Regions from separate parts of the Janthinobacterium sp. GW823-FHT01H08 genome, predicted to be linked through region 3. Evidence: predicted binding sites of a transcription regulator. Region 3 holds the regulator's gene; each other region holds the start of a gene.
What was found. The regulator sigma-54, encoded in region 3, starts transcription at its own class of promoters, with help from an activator protein. The targets are predictions, from matches to a motif close to TGGCANGNAANCTGCTTT.
Positions count from the first base shown of each region.

Region 1 (3,468 bases), 490 kb from region 3:
TCATGGTGGAAGAATCGAGCGGATTGCCCTGCTTGATGGCGGCCACGCGCTTCAGGGCCCGTTCGATGAATTTCTCGTAGATCGATTCCTGGATCAGCACGCGCGATGGGCAGGTGCACACCTCGCCTTGATTCAGCGCGAACATCGCAAAGCCTTCCAGGCACTTGTCGAAATACTCGTCGTCCGCATCCATCACGTCTTCAAAGAAGATGTTCGGCGATTTGCCGCCCAGCTCCAGGGTGACGGGAATCAGGTTTTGCGCGGCATAGCCCATGATCAGGCGGCCCGTGCCCGTTTCGCCCGTAAAGGCAATCTTGGCGATGCGCTTGCTCGAGGCCAGCGGCTTGCCCGCTTCCAGGCCGAAACCGTTGATGATGTTCAACACGCCCGGTGGCAGCAGGTCGCCGATCAGCTCGATCAACACCATGATGGAAGCGGGGGTTTGCTCTGCCGGTTTCAGGACGACGCAATTGCCGGCGGCCAGGGCTGGCGCCAGTTTCCACACGGCCATCAGAATCGGGAAATTCCACGGAATGATCTGGCCCACGACACCCAGCGGCTCGTGGTAGTGGTAGGCATAGGTTTCCGCATCGATTTGCGCGACGGAACCTTCCTGCGCGCGGATGCAGCCGGCGAAGTAACGGAAATGGTCGATGGCCAGCGGAATGTCCGCGTTCATCGTTTCGCGGATCGGCTTGCCGTTATCGATCGTTTCCGCCGTGGCGATCAAGCTCAGGTTCTGTTCGATGCGGTCGGCGATGCGGTTCAGGATGTTGGCGCGCTCGGCAGGCGAAGTCTTGCCCCAGGCCTCCTTGGCGGCATGCGCGGCATCCAGCGCCAGCTCGACGTCTTCCGTCGTGGAACGGGCGATTTCGCAAAACGGCAAGCCCGTGATCGGCGTAATGTTAGGAAAGTATTCACCTTTTACTGGTGCAACGAATTTGCCGCCGATGTAATTGTCATAGCGTTGTTTGAAGGGATTGGCTACGCCCAGTTTGCTGATGTCTGCGAGATTCATGTCGTCCTCTATCGGGTTAATTAGAATGGAGTTACTTAATTAAAATCAAACGTCCTGGTACAGATGGGGTGAGTACACGCAGTCTTCCGCAAATGCCGTGCCAGCTCGCCATCCCACTACAAACTTAGCCGCTTTTACCCCTGTTACAAGGGCGCGGCTTCAATACCGGTGTGCTTTTCGGCGCATGCCCGGGCTTGAGCCGCGGGAGCGAGCCTGTTTGCGTTTTGAACAAGGTGAAGGCATCCTGTTCCAATCCGGGCCAGCCCTGCTGCTGCGGCCCGTCGCCGCTGCACAATGGAACAGGTGTACCAGACTGGAACACCTGTTCCTGTAACGCTACCGAATCACCACGCCCCATGGCAATTCGCCGACGGCGATATCGGCCACCTTGCGCGCGCTGGCCGTATCGATGACGGAGACGCTGTTCGAGCGGCCATTGGCCACGTACAGCTTGGCCCCGTCGGGCGTGATGGCCATGTTCCACGGGCGCTTGCCGACGGGAATGGTGGCCGTCACCTGCTTGCTGGCCGTATCGATCACCATCACCGTGCCGTCCGTGCCATTTGATACATACACTTGCTTGCCACCGGGATGGACGACGATGCCATTCGCATTCTTGCCCGCTGGAATGGTGGCAATGGCCTTGCGCGCCGTCATATCGATCACGTAGACGGCATTGACCAGTTCGCACGCCACGTAGGCAAGGCCCGAATCCGGACTGAAACCGATGCCGCGCGGACGCAAGCCCACGGCAATGGACGCGACCTGGCGGCGTTGCGCCACGTCGATGACATCGACTTGCTCGGCCTCTTCCGCACTGACCAGCAGCCAGCGCCCATCGGGACTGAACACGGCATGTTCCGGGTTGCGTCCCTGCACCTTGATATCGGCAAGCACGACGCCCGTCTGGCCATCGAGCAAGGCCACGCTATTGTTTTCCTCGACGGCCACGGCCACGTAACGACCGTCGTGCGAGGCGCTCACGCCTTCGGGCGACTTGCCCAGCGCCACCATGCGGACTGGTGCGCCAGCTTCGTTATCGATCAGCAGCAAGGCGCTGCTGGCCGCATCGGTGACAAACAATTGCCGCCCGGTGGGGTCGGCGGCGATGCCGCGCGGACGCTTGCCTGCGGCGATCTGGCGCACGACCTGGTCGGTCGCCGTGTCGATCACGCTCACGGTGCCCGATTTTTCATTGGGGACATAGGCAAAAGGAGCGGCCTGGAGGGCCGTGCTGAAGAGCGCAGGCAGCAGCCAGCACACCTGGCGCAAGCGCGGGAAGAAGTTGGGCATAATCACCTTTTCAATGGCAAAACACAGGAAAAGCGCGCGGTAGCGGCGCATCTGATAATTGCTGCATGCAAACGCCGTGCCACTGACACGCGTATAATTTCCGCCCACCAATGGAGACATGGCAGGCATATTGCTTGATACAACTATGCAGACCTGCGCCGCTCACGCGCTCAAGCAGGCTTTTATTCACATTGGAGAATCCGCATGCAGCATCGTTTCCGCCTGAACACCATCGCCAGCCTGTTTGTCGCCGGCAGCGCCACCCTGGCCCCCCACGTCTTTGCCGCCGAGCCCGCTGACTTGGCCGCCGGGCAACTCATGGATACGGTGGTCATCAGCGGCAGCCGCATCGCCCACCCCAGCCAGGAAGTGCCCGCGTCCATCGACGTCGTCGACAGCGCCCGCATCCAGGAGGGCCAAATCCGCGTCAATGCCTCGGAAGCGCTGGCCGCCGTGCCGGGTCTGGTCGTACAAAACCGCCAAAACTACGCGCAAGACTTGCAAATCTCGTCGCGCGGCTTCGGCGCCCGTTCGGCCTTCGGCGTGCGCGGCGTCAAGCTGATCAGCGACGGCATTCCCGCCAGCATGCCCGACGGGCAAGGCCAGGCCGCCACCTTCAACCTCGATACGGCCGAGCGCATCGAAGTGCTGCGCGGGCCGTTTTCTGCCATCTATGGCAACCATTCGGGCGGCGTGATCCAGCTGTTTTCCAAGGATGGGAAAAATCCCCCCTCCGTCGAACTGAACGTGACGGGCGGCAGCTTCGGCACCAGCAAGGTGGACCTGTCGGCGCAGGGCCAGGCAGGCGGCATCGGCTACGTGCTCGACGGTTCGCGCTTCCGCACGGATGGCTTTCGAGACCACAGCGCCGCCACGCGCGAACAGGCGTTCGGCAAGATCACGGTCAAGCCGAATACGGACAGCAAGCTGACCATCGTCGCCAACAGCCTGCACCAGGGCAATACGCAAGATCCGCTGGGCGCCACCTGGGCCACGTTTTCCCGCGATCCGCGCGCCGGCGAAATCGATGCGAGCGACACGCAAAACCCGAAACGCACCCTGGCCGAACGCTACAACACGCGCAAGAGCATCGACCACCAGCAAATCGGCGCCACCTATGAACAGTCGTTCGGCGATGACCGCCTGCACGTGACGGC
Region 1 covers NZ_CM179504.1:1,305,208-1,308,675, reverse strand. The annotation lists gene adh (aldehyde dehydrogenase) at 1-1,018, opposite strand, end outside; gene AC3RCG_RS05910 (beta-propeller fold lactonase family protein) at 1,355-2,311, opposite strand; gene AC3RCG_RS05905 (TonB-dependent receptor family protein) at 2,516-3,468, shown strand, end outside.
Region 1: the regulator sigma-54 is predicted to act here: its motif matches at 1,104-1,121, upstream of adh (aldehyde dehydrogenase).

Region 2 (3,468 bases), 2.9 Mb from region 3:
GCGGGCGCTCCGTCAGCGTTAAGCAGGAAAAAGCGGCGCCAAAGTGAACTCAGGCAATCTGCACTGTATGCGGATTGCCTGAGGTGGAACTTGCGTGGTGTCAAGAAAGGAGGGGAGGCGGGCGGGCAGTGCCCGCAGGGATCAGATCGCGTTCAGCGGTATCTTGAGATAGCGCACGCCATTGTCTTCCGGCTCGGGCAGCTTGCCCGCGTTGATGTTGACCTGGATGGCAGGCAGGATCAGGGTCGGCATGTCCAGGGTGGCGTCGCGGCCCGTGCGCATGGCCACGAATTGCTCTTCCGTGATGCCGTCGCGCAAGTGGATATTGCTGGCGCGCTGTTCGGCCACCGTCACTTCCCAGCGCGGCGCGCGGCCGTTGGGCGGGTAGTCGTGGCACATGAACAGCCGCGTCTGCGGCGGCAGTGCCAGCAAGCGCTGCACGGAGCGGTACAGCAGGGTCGCGGAACCGCCGGGGAAGTCGCAGCGGGCCGAGCCTACGTCCGGCATGAACAGGGTGTCGCCCACGAAAACGGCGTCGCCGATCTGGTACGCCAGGTCGGCCGGCGTGTGGCCGGGCACGTGCAGCGCGCGTACTTCCAGTTTGCCGATATGAAACACCTGGTCTGGCGCGAACAGCTGGTCGAACTGCGAGCCGTCGGCCCTGGCGCCGTCCTGGTGGTAGACGGCGGCGAAGGCCTGCTGCACCGTCTGGATGGCGGCGCCGATGGCCACGTCGCCGCCCAGCTGCTGCTGCAGGTAGGGCGCGGCGGAAAGATGATCGGCGTGCGCGTGGGTTTCCAGCAGCCAACGGCACTGCAAGCCGTGTTCGCGCACGAAGGCGATCACCTTGTCGGCCGAGGCGGTGGAGGTGCGGCCCGCCTTCGGGTCGTAATCGAGCACGGAATCGATGATGGCGCAGTCCCGGCCATCGGCTTCGTAGACAACGTAGGTGACGGTGGCGGTGGTCGGGTCGAAGAAGGCTTGGATTTGTGGAGTCATCACGGCGGCAAGGGACGGGCAAGGGAATGGCATTATATCGCCAGAGTTCGCTAAAAAAATGCTGCAAATTGACATTTGACATGCGAAAAACAGATAAGCGGGCATGCATGCCTCCGTCGCAGTCGTGCGCACGCTCGCGCTTGCAGCATGGTAACCTCATTCTTCCAAGGAGGAATTCATGAACGATATCACTGCACGCAGCGAACAGTACCGCGGTTTTACGATTTCCGTGACCCCGCAAAAGGACAACGACGATTTATGGGATTTTACCTACCGCCTGCAGCGCGACGGTGAGCCGGAAGCGCAGGCGATCACGCGCAGCCGCACCCTGGGCGGCTACGCAGCGCCCGAAACCGCTTGCACGGCGGGCCTGGAAGTGGCCAGGACGGAAGTGGATAATCTGCTGCGTCCTTGAGCCAGCGTAAATCGTTTAGCCTGAAAGTCGGCCTGACCGCGCGCCGGCGCGTGAAACACGTCGCTAGCGGTCACGCTTCATGCTACGATTTCCAGTATTGAGTCAGTCAAAGGAGGCACCCCATGAATAGCAGTTCTAAAATTCACTATAAAGGCTGGGAAATCGTTCCCCTGGCCGTGCCCACCACCGATGGCAAATGGTCGGCCAGTTGCGACATCGAACGCGCCACGGCGGAAGGCCTGGAGGTGTTCGAAGGCTCGACCATGCAATTCGTGCGCGACGACGAGGAGGGCGCCATTGCCGCCGCCTGCGAAGAAGCCGTGCGCCAGATCGACAACATCATCGCCAATCCGCTGGTGCGGCTGGCCTAGTCCTTGAATTTCCAGCAAACCTGCAGCCGGCGCCCGCCGGCTGTTTTTTTATGCGCGTCGCCGGTGGCAGTCTCATATGTTTCATGTTTCAATGTTTCAAATGGAATGATTGAAACATATTTGAAACATCATTGGCCTGAATCGTGACATCGCTGTTCCCTGGCGTGACAACGCGTGCAGCGCCGATGCGTGGCCATTTCCCTGGTTTTCACTGTGCCGTGGTGCATTTTCCGCGCGAGCGCATGGTGCTGGCACGGCATTTGCAATATCAATGTTCATAGCCACTCCGTGAAACATTCGGGACCGTCCGAAACCCATAAGGTGAACACATGACTCAATACTCCGCAGGTGCCGCATTCCGCAAGGCCGTCCAGGAAGAATCCCCGTTGCAAGTCGTCGGCGCCATCAACGCCAACCACGCCTTGCTGGCCAAGCGCGCCGGCTATAAGGCCATCTACCTGTCCGGCGGCGGCGTCGCGGCCGGCTCGCTGGGCTTGCCCGATCTGGGCATTTCCAGCCTGGACGACGTGCTGACCGACATCCGCCGCATCACCGACGTATGCGACCTGCCGCTGCTGGTCGACGCGGACACGGGCTTCGGTTCCTCCGCCTTCAACGTGGCGCGCACGGTGAAATCGATGATCAAGTTCGGCGCGGCCGGCCTGCACATCGAAGACCAGGTGGGCGCCAAGCGCTGCGGCCACCGTCCGGGCAAGGAAATCGTCAGCAAGGAAGAGATGGTCGACCGCATCAAGGCGGCCGTCGATGCGCGCACGGACCCGAATTTCGTCATCATGGCGCGCACCGATGCGCTGGCCGTCGATGGCCTGGAAGCGGCACTGGAGCGCGCCGTCGCCTGCGTCGAAGCGGGCGCCGACATGATCTTCCCGGAAGCCATCACGGACCTGGACATGTACGCCACGTTTGCCAAGGCCGTCAACGTGCCGATCCTGGCCAACATCACGGAATTCGGTGCCACGCCGCTGTTCACGCTGGACGAACTGCGCAGCGCCCACGTGGGCCTGGCCCTGTACCCGCTGTCCGCCTTCCGCGCCATGAACAAGGCGGCGGAAAACGTCTACCAGGCGCTGCGCCGCGACGGTACGCAAAAGAACGTCGTCGACACCATGCAGACGCGCATGGAACTGTATGAATCGATCAACTATCATGATTTCGAGCAAAAACTCGACGCGCTGTTCGCCGCGCAAAAGAAATAAGTAAAAATTGCTAAAGAAGCCGGGACCGCATGCCGGTCCCGCAGTGACGCACCCGAGACTATTCAATCTGGAGAACACAATGACCGCACCGCAAGCCGCCACTTTCAAGCCTAAAAAATCCGTCGCCCTGTCCGGCGTCACCGCCGGCAACACGGCGCTGTGCTCGGTCGGCAAGACCGGCAACGATTTGCATTACCGCGGCTACGACATCCTGGACGTTGCCGACAGCTGCGAGTTCGAGGAAATCGCCTACCTGCTGGTGCACGGCAAGCTGCCAACCTTGGCGGAACTGAAAGGCTACAAGGCCAAGCTGAAGTCCTTGCGCGGCTTGCCGTCGGCAGTGAAAGCGGCGCTGGAAGCGCTGCCGGCCGCCGCCCACCCGATGGACGTGATGCGCACGGGCGTGTCCGTGCTCGGCTGCGCCTTGCCGGAAAAGGATGACCATAACGCGCCGGGCGCGCGCGAC
Region 2 covers NZ_CM179504.1:4,093,935-4,097,402, reverse strand. The annotation lists gene AC3RCG_RS18290 (MBL fold metallo-hydrolase) at 142-999, opposite strand; gene AC3RCG_RS18285 (hypothetical protein) at 1,178-1,414, shown strand; gene AC3RCG_RS18280 (hypothetical protein) at 1,537-1,785, shown strand; gene prpB (methylisocitrate lyase) at 2,115-3,002, shown strand; gene prpC (bifunctional 2-methylcitrate synthase/citrate synthase) at 3,082-3,468, shown strand, end outside.
Region 2: the regulator sigma-54 is predicted to act here: its motif matches at 2,035-2,052, upstream of prpB (methylisocitrate lyase).

Region 3 (3,468 bases):
CCGTGTTCCGCAAGCTGACGGTGGAAGACAATATCCGCGCCGTGCTGGAAATCCAGACCGTCGAAGGCCGTCCTTTGAAGAAGGCCGAGATCGAGGAACGCCTGGATAAACTGCTGGCCGACTTGCAGATTGAAAAGTTGCGCGAGAACCAGGCGCTGTCCCTGTCGGGCGGCGAGCGCCGCCGCGTGGAAATCGCCCGCGCCCTGGCCACCGATCCCCGTTTCGTGCTGCTCGACGAACCGTTCGCCGGCGTCGATCCGATCGCCGTGATCGAGATCCAGCGCATCGTGCGCTTCTTGAAGGAGCGCAATATCGGCGTGCTGATCACCGATCATAATGTGCGCGAGACGCTGGGTATTTGCGACCGTGCCTACATCATCAACCAGGGCTCGGTACTGGCGTCGGGGCGCCCCGACGACATCATCGCGAACGAGTCGGTACGCCGGGTCTATCTGGGCGAACACTTCCGCATGTAAGCCAATGAAACAATCATTGCAGCTGCGCACTTCGCAGCATTTGGCACTGACGCCGCAGTTGCAGCAATCGATACGCCTGTTGCAATTGTCTACTCTGGAATTGCACCAGGAACTCGAGCAACTGTTGACGGACAATCCCTTGCTCGAGCGCCTCGACGATCCGCTCGACCGTTCGCTGCGCCTGCTGTCCGACGGGGCCTTGAGCTCCACGGCCGCGCCGGCCGAAGCGCCGCCCCAGCCGCCAGGCCAGGAGGCGCCCGCGGCGCCGGCCGAAGCGGAAACCTTTGACGGCGAGGCGGGCGAGGGCCCGGCCGCCGCGGATGGCGGCGACAGCGACTGGAGCGAAGCGAGCCGGGGCAAGGCGCCCGACGACGAAGATTCCCGCCCGCAACTGGAGGCCCATCACTGCACCCTGCGCGAACACCTGATGGAGCAGATGCGCGTGACGGTGCTCGAATTGCGCGACCGCGCGCTGGTCGAGCTGATCATCGACGCGCTCGACGACAATGGCTACCTGGAAGAGTCGCTCGACGACATCCTGGCGCGTCTGCCGGAAGAGCTGGAAATCGATGCCGACGAGATGCGCACGGCCTTGTCGCTGCTGCAAAGTTTCGATCCGCCCGGCGTGGGCGCGCGCAATGCGTCCGAATGCCTGGCGCTGCAAATCAAGCGCTTGCCGCACATTGCCATGGTGACGCGGCGCATGGCCCTCGTCATCGTGGAAAAGCACCTGGCCTGGTTTGCCCAGCGCGATTTCAACAAGCTGAAAAAAGCCCTCGATTGCGACGATGAAGACTTGCGTGAAGCGCAGACGGTAATTCGCCAGTGCAACCCGCATCCGGGCGCCGTGTTCGCTGCGGACGTGTCCGATTACGTGGTGCCCGACGTCGTCGTCAAGCGCGCGCGCAATGGCTGGCAAGTGACCCTGAACAACGACGTCATGCCGCGCCTGCGCGTCAACGCCATGTACGCCAACTTGCTCAAGCAGGGCAAGGGCGAGGGCGCCATGGGTGCACAGTTGCAGGAAGCCAAGTGGCTGATCAAGAATATGCGCCAGCGCTTCGACACGATTCTGCGCGTGGCGCAGGCGATAGTAGAAAGACAAAAGAACTTTTTCTCGCATGGGGCCGTTGCCATGCGCCCCCTTGTGCTCCGTGAAATAGCTGATACACTGGGTTTACACGAGAGTACTATCTCGCGGGTAACAACTCAAAAGTACATGCTGACCCCGCACGGCATGTTCGAGTTGAAATATTTCTTTGGTAGCCACGTCGCCACCGAAGCGGGGGGCGAAGCGTCATCGACGGCGATACGGGCATTGATCGTGCAACTGACAGGAGCAGAAGACCCTAAAAATCCTTTATCCGACAGTAAGATTGCGGACATGCTGGGGGAACAAGGCATGGTGATTGCGCGACGTACTGTTGCCAAATACCGGGAAGCGTTAAAAATTCCGCCAGTGAGCCTGCGTAAGTGTTTGTAAGTTTTTTTCGGTTCCTCTGCGGGCCGGATACGATGGACCGCACGAACCCGATCATCTTTAGGAGTGTGTATGAATCTCACCATCAGCGGACATCATCTCGAAGTGACACCAGCCATCCGTGAATACGTACAAACGAAGCTGGAGCGCGTGAAACGTCATTTCGATCAAGTTATCGATATCGCCGTGATTCTGACCGTGGATAACCTCAAAGAGAAAGAAAAACGTCAAAAGGCCGAAGTCAACCTGCGTCTGAGTGGCAAAACTGTCTATGTGGAAAGCCTGGCGCACGACCTGTATGCCGCGATCGATACCCTGATCGACAAGCTCGATAGGCAAGTGATGAAATACAAAACCAAAGTGCAAGGGCACGGTAAAGAGGCGATCAAGCATCTGCCAGACAGTTCGGAAGAAGAATTCGCCCCCGCCTAAGCGGCCCGCGACTTTCAACCGGCTGTGATCAACTAAGGGCGCACATTGCGCCCTTTTTTGCGTCCAGCGAAACGCAATGTTCGCCGCGCAGGCGCTAGAATGTTTGCACTTTCACTTCTTTCCTGCCTGCCATGAGCGACCTCGTCCAGATTTCCATCCGCCACCGCACGGGCCACATCGTGCTCGACCGTCCGAAAGCCTTGAATTCCCTGTCGCTGGAGATGGTGCGCGCCCTGAGCGCGGCCTTGCTGGCCTGGCGCGACGATCCGCAGGTGGACGCCGTCGTGATCCGCTCCAGCAGCGAAAAAGCCCTGTGCGCGGGTGGCGACATCCGTTTCTTTTACGACGCGGGCCTGGCCACGCCGCAGGGCGGCAGCGCCTTGCTGGAAGATTTCTTTACGGAAGAATATGCTTTAAATCATCTGATTCACTTCTACCCGAAACCGTATATCGCCGTCATGGATGGGGTGGTGATGGGCGGCGGCATGGGCGTGGCGCAAGCGGGGCCCGGCAACCGCCTGCGCATCGTCACGGGCCGCACGCGCATGGCTATGCCGGAAGTCAATATCGGCCTGTTCCCCGACGTGGGCGGCAGTTACTTTTTATCCCGTCTGGCGGGTCAGCTGGGCCTGTACCTGGGCTTGACGGGTTTGACGATCAACGCGGCCGACGCCCTGTACACGGGCCTGGCCGACGTGTATCTGCCCGAGGCGCAGATGGGGGCGCTGCTGGCCCTGTTCGAGTCCACGCCGGGCGAAGGCTTGCCGGTCGCCATCAAGGCGCTGGCGGCGCCTTTCCAGGCCGAGGCGGGCGCTTCCCCCCTGGCCACGGCGCGCGCGGCGCTGGACCGCCACTTCAGCGCGGGTTCGGTGGCCGCCATCATGGCCTCGCTGGCGCAGGATGACGGCGCGTTCGCGGCGAAGGCGCTGGCGGCCATGCGCCTGCGCTCGCCCTTGATGATGTCGGTGACCCTGGAGTTGCTGCAGCGGGGCGCCCACCTGGGCGTGGCCGATTGCCTGCGCATGGAGCGCACGGTGGTGCGCCACAATTTCGAACATGGCGAAGTGCTCGAGGGCGTGC
Region 3 covers NZ_CM179504.1:816,118-819,585, forward strand. The annotation lists gene lptB (LPS export ABC transporter ATP-binding protein) at 1-476, shown strand, start outside; gene AC3RCG_RS03630 (RNA polymerase factor sigma-54) at 481-1,959, shown strand; gene hpf (ribosome hibernation-promoting factor, HPF/YfiA family) at 2,029-2,388, shown strand; gene AC3RCG_RS03640 (enoyl-CoA hydratase/isomerase family protein) at 2,520-3,468, shown strand, end outside.